DNA from 2 places in the Effusibacillus dendaii genome. Region 2 is predicted to be linked to the other one. Evidence: riboswitches for the same ligand, from Rfam matches in the RefSeq annotation. Region 2 holds a riboswitch; the other holds the start of a gene.

Region 1 (10,636 bases), 650 kb from region 2:
CAGGTGTACTTTGTGTTGTGGCATCCGGATTTTTTATTCAGATTCGGCGAAATAGGAAATTAATTCAAAGAAACCGGACTTCCACCTGCGCCGGAGGCTTGGTGAAAGCCCGGTTTTCTTTATTTCTGGTAACGCAAAACCGGGTTTCTGGCAGCAGTTGTTTCATCCAACCGGTTAACCAGCGTCGTATGCGGCGCATGTTTAATGACGTCAGGCGTTTGTTCTGCTTCTTTTGCAATCCGGATCAGCGTTTCAATAAACTGGTCCAGTGTGTCGATGTTTTCCGTCTCGGTCGGTTCAATCATCATCGCTTCCTCTACGTTTAACGGGAAGTAGATCGTCGGCGGATGGAATCCAAAATCGAGAATTCGCTTCGCTATATCGAGCGTCTTGATGCCTTGCGCTTTTTGCCGTTTGCCCGACAAAACGAATTCATGCTTGCAGATCCGATCATACGGCAAATCAAAATACGGCTGCAGTCGGCGCATCATATAATTGGCGTTAAGAACGGCATCTTCCGTTACCCGTTTCAGTCCGTCCGGCCCCATCGTACGAATATACGCGTAAGCGCGTACCAATACGCCAAAATTCCCGTAAAACCCTTTCACTTTTCCGATCGATTGCGGACGGTTGTAATCAAGTACATACTGCCCATCCTGATATTCAATTACAGGAACCGGCAAAAATGGGATCAGTTCTTTCTTCACACCCACCGGTCCCGCCCCCGGTCCGCCGCCTCCGTGCGGAGTCGAAAACGTTTTGTGCAAATTCAGGTGCACCACGTCAAATCCCATGTCGCCAGGACGTGCGTAACCAAGGATTGCATTCGCATTCGCCCCGTCATAATAGAGCAGGCCGCCTGCCTCATGCACAATCCGGGCAATTTCTACGATATCTTCCTCAAACAGCCCCAGCGTGGAGGGGTTCGTCAACATCAGGGCCGCTGTATCGGAACCGACCGCCTGGCGCAGCGAATCGAGATCGACACCGCCCCGCTCGTTCGATTTGATCGTAATCGTATCGTAACCCGCTACTGTGGCAGATGCCGGGTTCGTGCCATGCGCCGTATCAGGAACAATCACTTTATTCCGCTTTTCGCCGCGCGATTCATGGTAGGCACGAATCAGCATCAGACCGGTCCACTCCCCTTGCGCACCGGCTGCCGGCTGCAGTGACACGCGGTCCATACCCGTAATCTCCTGCAGTTCCGTTTGCAGGTTGTATAACAGTTCCAGTGCGCCCTGTACCGTCTCGCTCGGCTGGTAAGGATGAATCGAGGCAAACCCGCTCAAGCGGGCCATTCGTTCGTTCCGTTTCGGATTGTATTTCATCGTACAGGAACCGAGCGGGTAAAATCCGTTATCGACGCCATAGTTGCGGCGCGACAAAGCGGTGAAATGGCGGATCAAATCGACCTCGCTGACCTCCGGCAGTTCTGCCGCCTGTTGACGCAGATACCCGTCCGGGATCATCGCCTCCAGTTTCTGTTCCGGCACATCACAAAGAGGCAAATCGCAGGCCATGCGGTCCGGCCGTGAAAGTTCAAAAATCAACGGTTGATTGTTTTCCTGTCTCATAGAATCGCCTCCAATCGCTCGGCCAACAGATCAATTTCCTCTTTTGTACGAAGTTCGGTTACGGCCAACAACATTCCGTTTTCATATTCCGGATAGGAACGTTCCAGTGAATAGCCTCCTACAATCCCCGCTTCCAGCAGTTTGCGGTTGGTCTCATCCGGATTGCCTGGCAGTTTGACAGCAAATTCATTAAAGAACGGCACGTTAAAAATCGGCTCGATTCCTTTTACACCCACCAGTTTCGACTGGGCATAGTGCGCTTTTTGCAGATTCAGTTCGGCCACCTGCTGGAGCCCCTTTTTGCCTAAATAACTGAGATAAATTGTGGCTGCCAAAGCGTTTAAAGCCTGGTTGGAACAGATGTTGGAACTCGCCTTTTCCCGCCGGATATGCTGTTCGCGCGCCTGCAATGTCAGAACGAACGCCCGGCGTCCATCGAGATCTTTCGTTTGTCCGACCACTCGGCCCGGAATCCGACGAACCAACTCTTTCGTGGTCGCCAACATGCCTAAGTACGGACCGCCAAACGCCACCGGATTGCCAAGCGGCTGACCTTCCGCCACCACAATGTCAGCGCCAAACCGGCCAGGTGCTTCCAATACACCCAGTGCAATCGGATTGACAGCCGTTACAAACAACGCTTTCTGCCGATGTGCCAATTCGCTGATCGTCCGAATGTCCTCAATCGAACCGAAAAAGTTAGGATACTGCACCAGAACGCCTGCCACATTGTCTGTCAGTTTGGCTTCCAAATCAGCCAAATCGGTCAGCCCGTTTGCGATTTTGATTTCTTCCACTTCAATCTGTTGACCGTACGCGTAGGTTCGGAGCACCTGCCGATATTCCGGGTGAACGGCGCGAGAAACCAGCAATTTCGAACGGCGAGTCGCCGCACAGGCCATAATGCCCGCTTCTGCCAAAGCGCTGGCCCCGTCGTACATGGAGGCATTCGCCACATCCATGCCGGTCAGTTCACAGAACATCGTTTGATATTCGAAGATGGCCTGCAAAACACCCTGCGAAATTTCAGGCTGATAGGGGGTATACGCCGTGTAAAATTCGGACCGGCTGATCAATGCATCCACGACAGCCGGAATGTAATGCTGGTACGCGCCTGCGCCCAGGAAACTGATATACTCTTCCAAATTTACATTGCGAGCTGCCATTTTTGAAAAATTGCGGGTCAGCTCCATTTCCGACCAAGCGGGCGGAAGTTGAAGATCTTTTTTCAGGCGAACCGATTCCGGTATGTCGGTAAACAGTTCTTCCATGCTTGAAATGCCAAGCGATCGCATCATTTTATCGCGATCTGATGCGGTGTTTGGGATATATCCGAAGCTTTTCAATGGTTCTCCTCCTGACTCTACTTCTCCCGTTTGTAAAAGGGGGTTTTGACGATCACGCCGCGAACCGGTTTATTGCGAATGATTACATCGATTTCCTGGCCGATTTTGGCAAAATCCGCTTCCAGAATCGCCAATCCAATGTTTTTCTTAACGGTAGGGCCCATGGTGCCGGTCGTAACTTCCCCAACCCGTCGGCCGTTAACCTGCACTTCATAATGGGTGCGCGGAATTCCTCGTTCGATCATTTCAAATCCGACCAATTTGCGGGAAGGGCCTGCTTCTTTCTGTTTTAACAGGGCCTCCCGTCCGATAAAATCGCCTTTTTCGAATTTGACGAACATACCCAATCCCGCTTCCAGCGGCGAAATCCACTCACTGATTTCCTGTCCGTACAGCGGCAGCTTCGCTTCAAACCGCAGCGTGTCGCGAGCGCCAAGCCCTGCTGGAACAACTCCATCCGGCTCTCCTGCGGAGAGAATTTTATCCCACAGTTCGCTCGCTTTGTCGGCGTCCACATACAGCTCAAATCCGTCTTCTCCCGTATATCCGGTGCGTGAGACCAGCGCTGAAATGCCGCCCACATCGACATTCTGCGCGAACCAGTAATAACGGATCTGCGACAGGTCAAAGTCGGTCAGTTTGCGGAGCACTTTTTCCGCCAAAGGCCCCTGCAGAGCCAATTGAGCAATCTGTGACGACAGGTTTTGAACCTGTACATCCCCTTTGACATGCTGTTTGATCCAGTTGTAATCTTTGTTGGTGTTGGCCGCATTGACCACCAGCCAGTAGCGGTTTTCCGCCAATCGATAGACCAGCAGGTCATCCACACAACCGCCGTTCGGGTAGCACATCGGCGAATAGAGCGCCTGGCCGATTTCGACTTTGGACGCATCGTTTGTGATCAGGTTTTGGATATTCGATAAAGCGTCAGGCCCCAGCATTTCAATTTCACCCATATGCGACACGTCAAAGAGACCTGCGCGCGTGCGAACCGCGTCATGCTCCGCCAGAATGCCGGAAAACTGCACAGGCAATTCCCATCCGCCAAAATCGATTGTTTTTCCGCCATACCGTTCATACAGGGCAAACAACGGTGTCCGTTTCAATTCTGTCATCCGTACCCTCCCTTTCCATTTTGTAGTTTGTCCCGCGCCAAAAGAAAAAGACACACAAATGGGAAAAAATCCCTGTGTGTCTGTCTCTGTCTTTTTACCTGAGAGTCCCCAACCACGAATACAAATTAGAAACTGCGGATTTCTTTGTTGCGACGTCATTCCGATGCGCTGGACACGATGTCCGAGTGTCGACCATGTCACAGGACGTGACTGGGATGGTCGACCTCACATAGGTTTCCACTATGCTCCGCTTCTCATTTCCGCCGCGCCTCGAACTCCTTGTTTCTAATTTGTCTTCTCGAAGCATGCTTTATGACAAATCCATAAAACTATGAATCGTGGGTGTTGCCCCTTGGGTGGCTTATGTATGAAAGCTCTCTCCAGAGGTGCGTCCCGAATACGGTGACCTTTGCCTGAGAGATTCGTGAACGGAATGCAGGACACCCCTTTCACTTGCTCCTACGGCGACGCCATAACGCGTTCTCTCCCGTATCAATCATCCGCAGTATAAAATTGTAAAATTAACACATTCTAAACCAGCAACCTGATTATACCACATGAGGTGAACCCATGAAACTGGATTCTTTGCCGAACCCCCTTGTGCATGGGGCACCGGACTGTATTATAGAAGATTCACTGTTTCCGCAGTTTCTAGAGCGCCTCGAAACTGACAATTGGGACAACTGGACTTTATTCCAATTGATTCGGAAAGCGGAAGAAACAAAAGTCGTTCCTTCTTTTGACGAACTGCTCTGTCTGCAGCATATCCCGGCGGTGATTCCGTATCCGCACCAGATTACCACTGCCAAACGGGTGCTCAACGAACTGCAGGGGCGAGCCATTCTGGCGGACGAAGTGGGGCTCGGAAAAACAATCGAGGCCGGTCTCATCCTGAAAGAATACGTAATGCGCGGATTGGTCAAAAAAGCGCTGATTCTCGTTCCCGCTTCTTTGGTGCTGCAATGGACCCGCGAACTGAATGAGAAATTTAACATCTCCGCTTTCGCCCAACGAAACGAATGGTCCTGGACCACTTACGATATTTTGGTATCCTCAATTGACACGACAAAACGGGAACCCCATCGCAGCACCGTTTTGGAGCAGGATTGGGATCTGGTGATCGTAGACGAGGCGCATAAATTAAAAAACAAGAAAACAAAAAACTGGGAACTGATCAACCAACTGCGCAAAAAATATTTGCTGCTTTTGACTGCCACTCCCATCCAGAACGACCTGAAAGAACTATACAACCTCATCACTCTGTTAAAACCAGGCCAACTGGGAAGCACCCAACAATTTGCGTCCACGTTTATTGAGGAAAAACGGAAACCCAAAAATGCCGCCGAACTGAAAAGCGCGCTTTCGGAAGTCATGATCCGTAACAAGCGAAGCGAGGGAGGCGTTTTTTTTACGAAGCGGAATGTGAAATCGATTCCGCTTGATCTCTCTCCGCAGGAACGGGAATTGTACGATGCGGTCTCCTCTTTTGTAAAGGAGGAATATGTCAAACGGCGGGCGGAGAAAGGGAACGTCCTGCCGCTAATTACATTGCAACGGGAAATCTGTTCGTCTCCTTATGCGGCTTTTCCCACGCTGGAAAGAATGTATAAAGATCCGAAAACATCCGAATCGTTGAAGTCGAGAATTATGCAGTTGAATCAGATGTGTCAAGCGATCCCGCTTGGTGAATACACGAAGGGAAAATTGGTGCTCGAACTGGTCGCGCAGGCAAACGATAAAATGATCGTCTTTACCGAGTATCGGGCCAGTCAGGATTATCTGCTGTATATGCTGGAACAAAACGGCGTAAAAGCGATTCCGTTTCGGGGCGGTTTCAAACGAGGCAAAAAAGACTGGATGACCGAACTTTTTGAAAAGAGAGCGCAAGTCATGGTCGCGACGGAAGCGGGCGGTGAAGGAATCAACCTGCAATTTTGCAATCAGGTGATTAACTTTGATTTGCCCTGGAATCCGATGCGGATCGAACAACGGATCGGACGCGTTCACCGCCTCGGACAGGAACGGGACGTTTGCGTATACAACATGGCAACGCGAGGCACGATTGAAGAACATATCGTCAGTTTGCTGCAGGAAAAAATCCGCATGTTCGAAATGGTCATTGGCGAATTGGATATGATCATCGGCCGTATGGGCAAAAATTTGGAAAACGACATTATGGAGTGGTTTGTCAGTTCCAACAGCGAGCAGGAATTGGCCGCCCGGTTCGACCAGTTGGGACAGCATGTCGAACAGGCAAAACAGGAAATCCTGAAAGACACATTTCTTGATTATGTTTGAGGTGACAAATGAACAACACGCAAATCCAGGAGTACTGCCGAAAATTCTTTGCGGCGACAAATTCGCCCATTTTACGGGATGAACCGAATTTTTTACAAGTGGAACTGCCGCGTGAGATCGATAAAGAGTTGACAGACCGGCCTTATTACTGGATGTGGGTAGAGACAATCGGTGAGCCGGTCCCCAATACGGTGCTCAATCTGGTGTTTGACCCTGACGTCGAGATTGAAGACGTGCAACGAACTGAGCTGATTGCGCTTGGCTGTTTTCGTCTGGAGAAAATATTTGAATCGGCAAGACGGAGAGGACAGTTTGTCCGGCTTACGCAAACCGATACACCCTCCCTTCTGCGTGTGCCGTTTTTGCTGACCACTTTAAAAATCTCCTGGATGGCCGACCGGAGACGGGATGAAATCCGTTCCTACGGGATTAATTTAAAAAGCGGCAAAATATATCCCGAACTGTACGAACAGGTTCGCGATCTGCCGTTCGTCAACTCCTATCCGGAATCAGAGTCGGATTCTGTCAATCGATCGCTGCTCGCCGCTTCCCTGCAAACCGGCTGGCAACAGATAAAAGACACTGTTTTGGAACAACTGCAAAATGACGACCATTCATGGGCCGAACAGGCAAAAGAACGTCTGCAGTCTGAAATCGACCAACTGGAAACCTACTACCAGTCTCTGCTGTTGGAAAACGAGCAGAAGCAGGTGAATCTGGCAGCCGAGAAAGAGCTTCGCATCGCAGAACTGAAATGGCGGTCACAACCACGTATTGAAGTACAGCCGATTCATTTCGCCCTTCTCTATTTGGATGCGACCCAACTGACAGACAGTTCGTCCGGTACATAAATCGGTGCTTTCGTCGCCGCAAATACATCCTGCACTTGCAAAAACGATAGGCCGCTGTCCAATGAATAACGCGCCTGGACCGCCCAAACCGAATAGTAATCTTTTGGAAGCGCCGTATATACCAGATAACCGCCTTGCGGATCTGCCAATTGTTGCGTGGAAAACGGCTGCGAGTTGCCTGTGCCATGCGAAATCATGACCGCCACACCCCGGTCTGGATTCAAATCGGTCTGAAACGTTTCCTGTTTGACGTTTGCAGCCTGCTGCGGTTTTGTCTTTACAGAGTCTTCTGCCGTCTTAAGACCCGCCGGAAGCCTGTAAGCAACTGGAGTTCCGTCAGGAAGTGTTTCCCCATTGGACAAATTCACCCATTTGGGTTGTCCCGTCGCTTGGTACAGGTGCATGCCCGGACCTGCGTACCGGTAAACGCCGCCTGCCCGATTTTGCATGATCGGCGGGGGTGTTTGTGAACTGTACTCCAGCAAAATCCGGTTTTGATCAGCCGTCACCAAATATCCCAAATCGCGGCCCTCGTTTTCGACATGCCAAACCGACACTCCTCCCGCAGTGTCTTCTTCAGACAGCACACAGGTGACAGACGCCCCTTTCCATGTTGCAAAATCAGAGTTTGCCGCCGCAATCCAATTGACCCAATTTTGCAATGCGATATCCGGACCTGTATTTGTTTCAGCAGACGATACCACATTTGCATTCGGCGAGGCAGAGGCTTGTCCACTTGCACCGCCAAGCAAAACCGATGATACGCACAACGCCATGATACCTGCCACAAGTCGATTCATCTCGATCCCCTCCATGCTCTGTCATTATAAAAGAGGGATTCTGCAATTGTTGACGGAACGTGTCAACACCGTTTCGTCATTCCATCACAATATAAGAGACAAACCGACAAAAACCCCTGCGTGCAACGCAAGGGTTTTGACGATTTCTGCAAAAGCTTTCTCAGACCCATTTATTCAGGCAGGCAGTTTCTTGACTCGTTCAATTTCGCCGGACAGCCATTTCTCCGCTTGTTCCAACAGTTTCAGTTTCTGTTTTTTATGGGCGGTCAATGCGGACAATACCTTTTGCTGTTTGGCCTGATCGTGTTCCCGCTCCGCCTTGCGGAGTTCATCAAACAGTTTTTTGTCTGCTTCCCGATACTTGTTGATCTCTTCTAAAAAGGATTGGTACTTCCCCGTATCCAGTTTCAAGTTCTTTTGCTTGCTCAGCAACACCAGCTCATGATGCTCTTGTTTAAGAGTCTGTTTCATTATTTTGATCTGTTTCTGCAAATTCCGCAGCTCTTGCCAGTCTTTTGACAGCTCCTGTCGATTTTCCGACACGGAACTTCCCGAATTTGTTCCTGCCGCCCCCGCACCAGCCGGGGATACGCAAGCGACCGTTACTGCCGTCAGACAAATACTGACTGTTTTTTTCCAATTCATGAAAAAACCCCCTTATGTCATTCAATAGATTTAGAATGACACAAAGGAGGTGGATTTATTAGGAAATTGGAGTTACACCCGCAACGCCTTTGGCAGCAGGCGTAAGATGCAAAATCGCAGATGTGATTCCTTCTGAACGGAACCCCTTTTGCAAAGCCTCTCCGATTTGCTCCGCTCCTTCCTGGCAGAATGCGATCAAGGAAGGTCCGGAACCGGATAGAACGGCCGCTAACGCGCCTGCCTCCCTGGCGAATTGAATCGCTTTCTGCATGCCCGGAACCAGCGGCATCCGATACGGCTCATGCAGCCGGTCTTCCATCAGTTCGCAAAACATCTGGAGATTCCCGTCGGACAGAGCGGCCACCATCAAACTGGCTCGATTCACGTTGTGCACCGCGTCCGCATAAGGGAGCGCAGGCGGCAACGCCTTGCGGCTTGTCCGCGTGGCCAACTGAAAATCGGGAACCGCCACCACACAACGCATACCGATTGGTGCGGAGAAACGTTTCACATACACTTTTTCGTTCACGACGCCGGAAACAACCACTCCGCCAAAAATAGCCGGGGTCACATTATCCGGGTGCCCTTCCAAACGAACCGCCAGTTCCACCAATTTCTGTTCGGACAACGGGTAATTCAGCATTTCGTTTGCCGCCCACAGGCCGCCTACAATCGCGGTAGCGGAGCTTCCCATTCCTCGCGTGACAGGCACATTATTATGAATCCGAATGTGCAGCCCTCGCTCTGTCAGAAGCTCATTTTCGCCCGCTTCCATAAACACTTGCTGCATTGCCTTATAGACGGTATTCGTTTCGTTGACCGGCACCAAGTGAGCGCCATCGCCGGTCACTTCGATCCGTAGTTGGCCGTTGCCGGACCAGTCTGCTTCAAGCGTATTATAAAGGGAAAGTGCCATGCCAAACGTGTCAAAGCCGGGCCCCAGATTGGCAGTGGTCGCTGGAATGCGAACGCTTACCCCCATTCCGATTCCCCCTATCCGAAGATGGCCTTAACGACCGCCTCTGCTTTTGCATCTACCACTTTGGGCTCAATCGAGACACCGTGCTTGATCGCGTTATCCGGGTCTTTTAATCCATTTCCTGTGAGCACGCATACGATTTTGTCCGTCTCCGAAAATGTGCCCTGCTTCGACAATTTCAACACACCTGCCACCGAAGCGGCCGATGCCGGTTCACAAAATACGCCTTCTGACGCAATCAGGCGGTAGGCTTCCAAAATCTCCTGGTCTTCCACCATATCGATTTTCCCCTTCGAATCGTTCGCCGCTGCAACTGCCTGCTGCCAGCTGGCCGGGTTTCCGATCCGAATCGCTGTGGCAATCGTTTCCGGCTCTGGGATCGGTTGCCCTTTTACAATGGCGGCAGAACCGGCCGCTTCGAAACCGATCATTTTCGGCAATTTGCCCGAATGGCGGGCTTGCCGGTATTCGTTAAACCCTTTCCAGTAAGCCGTGATATTTCCCGCGTTGCCAACCGGAATCGCCAGGTAATTGGGCGCTTCGCCCAACGTATCACACACTTCAAAAGCGGCCGTTTTCTGACCGTCAATCCGGAACGGGTTCACCGAGTTCACCAACGTGATCGGATGCGTGTCAGAAATCTCCCGCACGATCTCCAGCCCTCTGTCAAAGTTCCCGTGGATCTCGATAATCTCCGCACCGTACATAATCGTCTGGGCCAATTTTCCAAGCGCGACTTTACCATGCGGAATTACAACCACCGCTTTCATGCCTGCCCTTGCGGCATAGGCAGCAGCCGCCGCAGACGTATTGCCTGTTGACGCGCAAATAACCACTTCCGCTCCGTCTTCTTTCGCTTTCGAGACGGCCATTGTCATACCGCGATCCTTAAAGGAACCGGTTGGGTTCAAACCTTCGAACTTGAGCCATACTTCGGCTCCTACCGCAGCCGAAATTTTGGGCGCTTGGTACAACGGGGTGTTCCCTTCAAACAATGTCACGATGGGCGTTTTGTCCGAAACGGG
Region 2 (10,636 bases):
GGCTGCCATCGCTTTGTCCGCCAGTGTTTGATCTGCCTGCGACACGTATCCGACAATTTGTTCCAGATTGCCCGGATTGATCGATTTTATTTTTTGCGGCGTGTAAATCTGCTCGCCGCCGACGATCAGCAGATACTCCCTGCCGAATTGACTTTTTACCTTTTCAAGCGCAGCCTGCATGGCCTGCCGGTTTTCCGTCTTAGAAAAATCGGTCAACGGCTCATTGCGAAACTCGATCATCAAAATCCCCTCCTCGGATTGTGGATACGGAAATCAAACAGATGGTGGAGCCATCAAATCGTAGCGGTATTACCTGCGAAACAGCGATTTTAGAACAAATGCAAGGTTGGCCGGGCGTTCTGCCAATCGCCGCATAGTTTCCGTTCGCCAAATAGGTTTCGATCAGGTTGACCAGATTCCGGTCGACATCCGATTTGTTTGCAAACGCCACGCTTTTTGATTCCTTGTAAGCCCCTTTCACAAAACGGATGTTGGGAGAGAATGGCGTAAGTCCGGACAGATCCGTTAGCGTCTTATACAAATACGCTTGCAGAACCAGCCCGATCGTTTCCCCATATTTCATAAGCAATTGTTTAAACAGGTCGATTGTTGCCTGGTTATGCGCGTAATCTTCCATGTCGATCCTGACAAACACATTCAATTCCTGTGCGCACTGCAAAATTCGGTGCATCAGCCGCTCACACAAAATCGGGTCTACATCGAGTCCCAACTGGGTCAACTTAACAGACAGATAGGATTGTACGCCGGCCGATTTGATCGCTTCCATTGTCGCGATGCAAGATTTGGCAGATTGTATGACCTCCCGCTCCGTTTGGACAAACTCCCCCAAATGGTCAAGGGTGGCTTCGATTCCTGACCGATTCAGCCGTAAAGCGGCTTCGATCGCGGTCTCGATTGTCAGTCCCGCCACAAATCGGTCGGCACCCAGGCGTAAACCGAATTTTTCAGCCAATCGTTTTGCCAGCCGATTCTTTGATAAGAAAATCAGCAAGTTTCGCAAAATAGATTCCATGTTCATGCCTTCCTTCTCAGTTCGATTCGATTGACGAACATGCACCGAATTGTTACTATAAAACTCATATCAGGATCGGATGAACGTGGCGGGCTGCACCGTCACCGGACGAACCTCTGGAGAGACCCGCCAAGGGCGCCGAAGGGGCAAGCGAAACGCGAAACTCTCAGGCAAAAGGACAGAGGAGACGAACGACGATGCTTTTTTGGTATGTCGCTGCGACTTCTCGGACCATTCGCCTGAATGGTCTTTTTTCGTTTGATATATGTGTATGCAGGTAAAGTAAAGGAGCGAACAGCATGGAAAAACGGGCTTTGATTACGGTAGTCGGAATTGACCGAATCGGCATTATTGCATCGGTTACGCAAACGTTGGCGATGAATCAGGTCAATATTCTCGATATCAGACAAACGATTGTCGGGGAATTTTTCACAATGATCCTGGTGGCCGATCTACGGCCATCAGATAAATCGATCCAGGACTTGCAAATGGAGCTGGATCAGGTTGGACAATCGCTTGGCGTAAAAATTACGGTGCAGAGCGAAGAGTTGTTCCGCTCGATGCATCGGATTTAAGGAGGACCCTATGAGCTATACCGAACAAGAAGTACTGGAAACGATTCGGATGGTGGAAACGGAACATTTGGACATTCGAACGGTCACGATGGGCATCCATTTGGATGACTGTCGTGCAGATACGCTTGCCGCCACCAAACAAAAGATAAGAGATAAAATCCTCCGCTTGGCTTCTCGATTGGTCCCCGTCGCCAGAGAAATTGAACGGGAAATCGGGCTTCCGATCGTGAACAAACGGCTTTCTGTTACGCCCATCGCCCATGCATTGCCTGGATTTGAGCAAGCGGGGTATGTCGAAATCGCCATGCAATTGGACGAGCTGGCGGAACAGCTGGAAGTCGATTTTCTGGGCGGTTTCTCCGCTCTTGTACATAAAGGAATGACGCCATCGGCAGAACGGTTGATCGACTCGTTGCCGGAAGCGCTGTCCGTCACGAATCGTGTGTGCTCCTCCGTTTCGGTCGCCTCAACCAAATCGGGTGTGAATATGGATGCGGTCTACCAAATGGGGCAAACAATCAAACGGATCGCTGAAAAAACAGCGAATCAGAATGGAATTGGCGCGGCCAAACTGGTGGTTTTTTGCAACCCGGTCGATGACAATCCGTTTATGGCGGGCGCTTTCCACGGCTTCGGAGAACCTGACGCAGTGATCAATGTGGGCGTGAGCGGACCGGGTGTCGTATTGTCTGCGTTGAAACGGTTGCAGCCGGGAGCAGATTTTGGCACGATTGCGGAAACGGTGAAACGTACCGCTTTCAAAATTACACGGGTTGGGGAGTTAGTGGGGCGCAAGGCGGCTGGCCGATTGGGTGTGCCTTTCGGAATTGTCGATCTGTCTCTGGCTCCTACCAACGCAATGGGAGACAGTGTGGCGCAAATCCTTGAGGCGATGGGATTGGAACGATGCGGTACGCACGGAACTACTGCCGCATTGGCTTTGTTGAATGATGCAGTCAAAAAAGGCGGGGCTATGGCTACCTCTTATCCTGGCGGTCTGTCAGGCGCATTTATCCCCGTTTCAGAGGACAACGGCATGATTGCAGCTGTGGAAGCGGGTGCGTTAAGTCTGGCCAAACTGGAGGCGATGACCTGCGTGTGCTCGGTGGGCCTTGATATGATCGCGGTGCCGGGTGACACGACAGCGGAAACATTGGCCGGTTTCATTGCCGATGAGATGGCGATCGGCATGATCAACAAAAAAACGACAGCTGTACGCGTCATTCCGGTTGCCGGTGCAAAAGCGGGCGATATGGTAGAGTTTGGCGGTTTGTTAGGACGCGCTCCCGTGATGCAGATGGTCCCCTTTTCCTCCGAACAGTTCGCGAAACGGGGCGGCCGCATTCCCGCACCGATTCAATCGCTGACGAATTAGCTGTCCGAGTTCCATATCAAAATCCGGTTATTCGATTTCTATGACAAAATCAGGCAAGCAGTTTCACGCTTCCCTTTGTCCATTCTAATATCGTTCCGGCGCTTGGCTCCGCCCATGTGACTGGCGTATTCGTTTTGGCAAGGGGTGTCGGGAATGAGTGTAAAATGCGAAGAAATCCAGATGCGTATCAATTGACATTGTGCTCGCCGCATCGATTGAATCCATCAAAAGCTTGCAGAGCCAATTAAAGAAGCTCGACCAATCGATTGCCCGCGTTTTGGACGGAATCCCAAACACTTTGCAAAGTGTTCCGGGGATTGGGCCGGTTTTAGCGGCAGGCATCCTGTCCGAAATTGGCGATATTCACCGTTTTAAAGACCAAGCGTCTCTCGCCAAATATGCGGGCTTGACTTGGAGTAAACACCAATCCGGTAAATTTGAAGCAGATGCCAGGAAAATGATTCGCTCCGGAAATCGGTATTTGCGTTATTACCTGATTGAGGCTGCCAACTCGGTACAGCGCAATCTACCGGAATACCGAGCGTATTACCAGCAGAAATACAGGGAAGTCAACAAACACCAACATAAACGGGCCCTCGCCCTGACAGCAAGAAAACTTGTGCGTATGGTTGATGCGCTGCTACGTAACAACCAACTCTACACGCCGGAAAGGCCGGTGAAACACACATAAGATAAAAATCAGGCGAAACTTGTCCCACTAAAACGGAAAAATCGGCTGAACTCTTTACATGCTACAAGCTTTCATAATTTCCTCAATTTTGCTATAATTCAGATTGAATGATTTGAATTTTCTAAACACTGGAGGGATAGTATGGGGAATCCGCTTATCGCCATCCGCTCAACCAGTGAACTACTGTCAAAAATGCAAGAATTGGAAACCAAGTGGACACACTTTATCCTCGATGGCCTCGAACCTGACCAAATGCGAATGAACGTTTATCAATCATGGAAGCGCTGTCAATCGTACGGCATAGACCCCAGACAAAAACAAACCTCCCTTGCAATGTCAGATAGACAAATGACCGAGTGGGTGAAAAAGTCCCACCTCTATCAAATTTCCCTGCCGGTCCTGCAGCATTTGAGCGATCAGATCCAAGACACCGGTCATTTAGTGACTCTCTGTGACAACAACGGAAAGATCATGTACTTGCAAGGCGACCGTACTATAATGGCCAAAGCCGAACACATGAACTTTGTACCCGGAGCGGATTGGAGCGAGCAAACAGCCGGTACCAATGCCATTGGAACTTGTATTGCGATTCAGCAGCCGATTCAAATTTTTTCTTTTGAACATTTTTGTGAGGGATGCCATCCCTGGGTTTGTTCATCTGCACCGATTAAAGATCCTTTGACAGGACAACTTTTGGGAGTGATTGATCTTACCGGCCCGTCAGAACTGGCCCAGCCTCACACATTGGGAATCACAGTCCTGACCTCACTTACGATCCAGCAGCTTTTCAGCGAAATTTCACGTAAAAAAAGTGATTATTTGCAGGCTTGCTTTACGCGAGCGAAGGAACAATGGAAAACCGACCTGGTAATCGTTTTGGATGCCGCCTTGCAAATTGTGAATTCCACTTCTGCAGCATTGTCCCTGTTCAACACGATCGATTGTCAACAATTTTGGTCACTTCCCGGCGTGGAGGACCTGAAATCGGCTCTATTAAACGGAATCAATGATGTGGCAGAAATTTATTTGCCTTTCTGGCGGGTAAAAATCGCCATTCACCCGATTGTTTCAGACAGCGAAAGGATTGGCTTTCTGCTAAATCTGAAAAAATCCGAATGGCATGGATCCGGGTCCCAGATGGTACACAACCATTGGTCAGAGATCATTGGACAGTCCAATCAGTTCAAAAACATTGTATATAAGAGCCAACTGGTGGCCCCCACCAACGTACCGGTTTTGCTGACCGGAGAAAGTGGAACAGGCAAAGAAAGATTCGCCCGTGCGATTCACCTTGCCAGCCCGCGCCACCGCTCTCCTTTTCTGGCTGTCAACTGCGGCGCCATTCCCAAGGAGTTGATGGCCAGCGAACTGTTCGGTTATGAAGCAGGCACATTCACCGGAGGAAATCCGAAAGGAAAAGCGGGCAAATTTGAAGAGGCCAACGGCGGAACATTATTTTTGGATGAAATCGGAGAAATGCCTCAGGATCTGCAAGTTTTCCTTCTGCGCGTGCTACAGGAAAAGGAAATAATCCGCCTTGGTTCTTCAAAGTCGATTCCGGTTGATGTTCGCATCATCGCGGCTACCAATCAAAGTTTGGAGAATCTGATGGAAGAGGGCAAGTTTCGCTCCGATCTTTTTTACCGGCTTAATGTTGTGGAACTGCGGCTGCCACCTCTCAGGGAACGAGCGGATGACATACTGCTTTTATGCGACCACTTCATCAGGAAGTTTACCGACAAATACGGCAAACTGGTAAGAGGGATCGATTATGCGGTGCTGTCGTTTTTCCGGGAATATCATTGGCCGGGAAACATCAGAGAATTACAAAACGTGATCGAACATGCCGTATTATTTTTACAAGGAGAACAAATTCAAATGTCGGACCTTCCCCACGCCCTGACAACAACCCTGAACAATAAAAAAGAATCACCCTTGGAATTGGAAGAAAAAAAATTGCTGATGCAGCTGATTCACGAAACGAACGGCAACTTGTCCGAAGTCGCAAGACGCTGCAAAATTGCCAGAACCACATTGTACCGAAAAATGGAAAAATACAACATAAGGTAGGGTGCCTTTCACAGCCCCCTACCCTTATGCATCTTCTTTACCGTGTCTTCTCGTTATCGCTGCGGAACGGGACGCCCCAACCATTCTTCATAAAAAGCGTCAATGTCCGGTTCGAAATCGTGAATAATCGGATACCACGGGGTTACGTTTTCTACTTCCAACTGCGTGCCGCAGGTCGGACAGTAATATTCCCGAATCACCTGCCATTCCGGATCCGGAGCCAATAGCTTCGGATATAACTCTTCCAGTTTCTGTTCGGTATCCCTTACATAGATTAATGCGTGCAATTTCCAATTATCTCGGCAGTCACAGAATTCATGGCCGCAATCACACTTCACAATCCGTTCTCCACTGTTCTTTTGAACAATATACAGGTGCAGACCGACTGGGAGCAGAATCCGGTCATCCCACGGCACTCTCTCCTGCAGGATGCCAAGATATGTCTCAAACCTTTCCGGGTCTTTAAAACTTGAAAGCATTTCCTTCAGTTTGAAAAAGTCAATCGTACCGTCAATCAGTTCTTCAATCGTTTGTTTGTCATATTTAGACATGAGTCATCCTCCTTTCGCCAATCACATTTTATTGAATTTGATTTTGGGCGCCGAAAATCGGGATGCCCAATTCGCTTTCCCTAATGACCCAGTCTTGCGGCAAGTTCCAGAATTGGCGGAACTCATTGATAAACTTTTCGCTCAAGGCAAAGCTGCTCGCATACATGTGGCGGACCTGGATTGCCGCATCCTTGTTGAGAATCTTCTGCCGTTCTTCCTTGATCCATTCCTGTGCTGGTTTTCCCCGTTTGATCCGTTCCTCTCTGATCCCGGCGCGTCGTTGTTCCGTTTTTTCCTCGTCAACGGTCCAACGTCCCTTTTCATCCTGCTCAATGACAGCTCCATACACCGTTTCCGCATATTTGGGCAGCAGATGGCCGTCATTCAGATCCGTTTCAATTGCCTTTGCCTTCCGCTCCAGCGGATCACCGAATCCGGGACCCCCTCGTAGATAGTTGAGATACAAATCGTAATTCTCAAAAATTTGTTCTGTAGTGATTGCCTGCTTATCCCGATTGATTTCTTGCGCTTCAATAAGTTTTTCATACTGCGGATCGCCGGGATCCGGATCTCCTCCTAACGGAAGCGGAAGTTGCTTTTCGATCAATTGCCGGATGTTGGTGCCGTGTGCTTCAAATCGGTATCCGGAAGCAGCAGGATAACCTCCCATCAAACCGCAGTCACTACTCATGTAGCCATTCCCCATAAAGAACATGGTCCAGTCTTTCGCTCCCCACACCATCCTCAGTGTCTCATAGCCGTTTCCTCCCCGATATTTTCCTGCGCCTCCTGTGTTGGGCTTGATTTTACGCCCCAGATACAACAACGGTTCGGCCAACTCCCATATTTCCATATCTCCCATGTCGCCTTCCGGGTTCCAAACCGCTGCAGCATGATCGATCCCGTCCTTGACAGCGCTTGCGCCGACTCCCTCGGCAGCCGATTCGAAGCTGTTGACGGCATGATTTTCATTGAATTGGTTATAACCCCCACCCTGTAGCCAATTGCTTGTGTTAGCGTTCCCCGCGTTTACTTCTTCCAGATAACCGCGGGCAAAATAAGTTCGGCTCAACGATCTCCACAACGGACTCCAGGCTGAGACCAGGAAGTGCCACGCATAGCTGTGAGCGGTTCGAATATCGTCAGGATTGAGCCAGGATCCGTACGGAAGCCCGAATTGGCTGGCATAGTAAGCCCCGTCATTTACCCGGTCGTTCGGGATCAGTGTTTGGGACAGCATGACCCAAATACCGCTGGTAATCGAAACCGGTGTGGCATTGTAACTGTGCCATCCCCAGCGGTTAACCCCTTCAAAATCAATTTCAAACTTCCCGTCTTTGTGGATGGTCATTTGGGAAGGAGCGTGCATGATTGTATTGACTCGCGCATAAGGCGGCACGTCAAGATCTTTGTAAGGAACGTCGACAAAGGAAACGCCACGGTATTTACCTGGGATGGTCATCGACTTGACTTGATTGATGAACCCCCTCCTCCCATCCTCGATGACTTCCCGCATAAACAGTTTGTATGCGTCGATGCCTTCCTCTTCAATAATCTGCAGCACCAAATCACGAATCATATGGCAGCCTGCCACACGTGTACGTTCATCCAGCAGCCAGTATTTGGTGGTGCGGATGGATCGCTGGCTTTCGATCAGCCAATCGCGCAGTAGAGTGTCGTTTTTTCCGATTTTTCTGCAGGCCACTTGATAGCCGTCATCATAGCGGGTGACAGGCCCTACTGTCATGCTTCCGGGAGCGGTTGCGCCCACATCAATTACATGGGTCACACCTCCTACCCAGCCAACCAGTTCATCTCCCCAAAAAATCGGAACGATCGTGTGGACGTCACAAGGATGCACATTACCAATCTGGCAATCGTTGTTGCAGAAAATATCCCCTGGTTCGATGCCGGGATTCTCTTCATAGTCATTTTTAATCATGTATTTGATAGCGGCCCCCATCGTACCGACATGGATAATGATCCCGGTAGAAGTGACGATTGAATCCGCTTCCGGTGTGTAAAGAGTGAAACAGAGCTCCCCTTCCTGTTCAACAATCGGGGACGCCGCTACCCGCTTGGCGGTCTCCCGGGCATGCACTACTCCTCCCCGCAGCTTGGCAAACATTTTTTCATAGCGGATGGGTTCGGATTCTTTAAACGGCAATTGCTTCAATCCCGCGTAATGTCCTGATTCACGGCTTAACCGATCAATTTCTTCCCTCATTTGTTTGAGCGTTTTTCCATTCCAACCGATTGTGCGGCGTGCTTGAATCCCCAAATCTTTTTCCCGAATCGCCAAATGCAATCCCTCCCTAAAATTTGTGAAAAACCGATCCATCGATTTACAGCATTACTTGCCAGGTTCCTTCAGGTGGAAGATACGGTGTTGGTCAAGATATGTCTCGTAACCCGGCGGAATGACAAAAGTTGTTGCCGGTGATTCCAGAATCGCAAATCCCTGAATGCGATTCCCTGCCTTTAAGGATTCCATTTCCCAAATGTCAGCCTTAACCCACTCTCCCTTCCAGTACACATTCCGGGTTCCCAGAAAGGCATTTTCCGGCGGTGTCTCACCCGACAGGAGCTCTTCTGGAATTTTGGGTTTCGGAACTTCCACAATTCCCCGAACGATGGCGCCTGTAACCGAATATCCAAGTTCAGGGGAGCGAGCGGCTTTTGCATACACACGTGCATACATATCCTCAAAAGAGTCAACCAATTTCTCCCAATCGTTCTCCGTTCGAATTTCACTGATTGGGGATTCGATTTCCAAATCGTTGAGTTGGCCCTGATACTGCATGCGGAAATAAAAACGGAATTCCACCTGTTCTCGCGAGAAATTGTTCTTCTCAAATTCATCTGCCACTTTGCCCATCAATTCTTGCCATGCCTGCTGCAGCTCACTACCGGCCGATGTCTTTTCCTGATAGTCAGCTCCGTTATTGACATTCAGATCAAGAGTCTTGTCATAGCGGTATTCGAAGTCAGCAGCTCCACACCCAAAAGCGGAAAATCCGGCTGCCCATGCCGGCACCAGGATATCCTCGAACCCAAGTCCTTTGGTGTAACCGGCCGTATGCAGCGGTCCCCCTCCGCCGTAGGAAAAACAGACGTACTGGGACGGAGAGTATCCCTTGCCGAGAATCATTGATTCCAAATAATTACGCAGTTGGGATTCGAGTAGATCGATCACCCCATAGGCAGCATCTTCCACTGACAAACCCAACGGATCCGCAATTTGTTCTTTGATTGCCTGATAAGCACGCTCCGGATAAAGTTTGATTTCTCCACCAAGAAAATTGTCGGGATTGATCAAACCAAGCACAACATGGCAGTCCGATACAGTGACGGTTTCAATTCCGCCTGCCGGGTTGCACACACCAACGCGATATCCGGCACTGTCAGGCCCGAGGGTAATCGATTTGAAATTCGGATCAATCCGTACAAAACTGCCTGCCCCAGCTCCGACCGTATCCATCGCCACCAACGGCAAGGACAGAACTAGACGTGCCATATCTGGACTGGTATTAATGCTTAAATCTCCCTGTGTAATCAAAGCCATGTCAAAACTGGTACCGCCGATATCTGAACATGCAATATTCTTAATATTCAGATGTTCACCTAAATATTTTGCCCCCACTACTCCCCCGATCGGTCCGGAAACCAAAGTTCGTGCCAACTCATTTGCCTGATAACTGATCGTTCCACCATGGCTTGCCATCACCCGCAAATCAAACCTGGCTCCTTTTTCCTTGATCCGCATGTCGATAGTCGAAAGCGTTTTGCGGGAAGGATCCGCTGCATAAGCCTCAATAATGGTCGTATTGGTGCGATGAGATTCTTTGCGAAGTGGATAATAATCTACCGAGGCAAAAATCGGTACTTCTTTGTCGTGTTTTTTCATGATTTCCTTTGCCATGTCCCGTACTCTTCTTTCATGAGCAGGGTACTTGTAGGAATGGAGAAAGCTGATCACAATCGCTTCCACGTTCTGATCCAGAAGGTCAACAACCGCTTGCTCCACTTCATGTTGGTAAAGGGGGATTACAACGTTGCCAAACAGATCGACCCTTTCCGTTACCCCCCTTGTCAACTCCTGCGGAACTAGAGGAGGATCATACCGGTGGGTGTTCAAATGCAGGCGGTCGGAATACGAGTATCCGAGATAAGCCTGAATCGCTCTTCCCATTCGGTGAAAGTCCTCCATTCCTTTGTTGACAATCAGTCCCACCCGTCTTCCTTTTCGGGAAACCAATCGGTTTAGCATTGCCGTCCCGGAATAGACGCCGGCCACTAATTGGGAAAAAGCCTGTTCGACCGTGGTATCCCAGTAGGAAA

What was found. A riboswitch is a leader RNA that binds a small molecule or an ion and turns the genes downstream of it on or off. The one in region 2 is predicted to bind glycine.
Region 1: another riboswitch for glycine. It lies ahead of gcvT (glycine cleavage system aminomethyltransferase GcvT); the one in region 2 lies ahead of skT53_RS08320 (ACT domain-containing protein).

Annotation. Positions count from the first base shown of each region.
Region 1 covers NZ_AP023366.1:884,346-894,981, forward strand. The annotation lists gene gcvPB (aminomethyl-transferring glycine dehydrogenase subunit GcvPB) at 120-1,577, opposite strand; gene gcvPA (aminomethyl-transferring glycine dehydrogenase subunit GcvPA) at 1,574-2,923, opposite strand; gene gcvT (glycine cleavage system aminomethyltransferase GcvT) at 2,941-4,038, opposite strand; glycine riboswitch at 4,429-4,538, opposite strand; gene skT53_RS04660 (DEAD/DEAH box helicase) at 4,609-6,336, shown strand; gene skT53_RS04665 (YqhG family protein) at 6,345-7,187, shown strand; gene skT53_RS04670 (hypothetical protein) at 7,142-7,987, opposite strand; gene skT53_RS04675 (hypothetical protein) at 8,162-8,632, opposite strand; gene thrB (homoserine kinase) at 8,691-9,614, opposite strand; gene thrC (threonine synthase) at 9,626-10,636, opposite strand, start outside.
Region 2 covers NZ_AP023366.1:1,530,996-1,541,631, forward strand. The annotation lists gene skT53_RS08310 (L-glutamate gamma-semialdehyde dehydrogenase) at 1-240, opposite strand, end outside; gene skT53_RS08315 (proline dehydrogenase family protein) at 221-1,033, opposite strand; glycine riboswitch at 1,140-1,225, shown strand; gene skT53_RS08320 (ACT domain-containing protein) at 1,333-1,608, shown strand; gene skT53_RS08325 (PFL family protein) at 1,619-2,983, shown strand; partial or broken gene skT53_RS08330 (IS110 family transposase) at 3,171-3,674, shown strand; gene skT53_RS08335 (sigma-54-dependent Fis family transcriptional regulator) at 3,816-5,744, shown strand; gene skT53_RS08340 (acetone carboxylase subunit gamma) at 5,798-6,295, opposite strand; gene skT53_RS08345 (hydantoinase B/oxoprolinase family protein) at 6,324-8,597, opposite strand; gene skT53_RS08350 (hydantoinase/oxoprolinase family protein) at 8,649-10,636, opposite strand, start outside.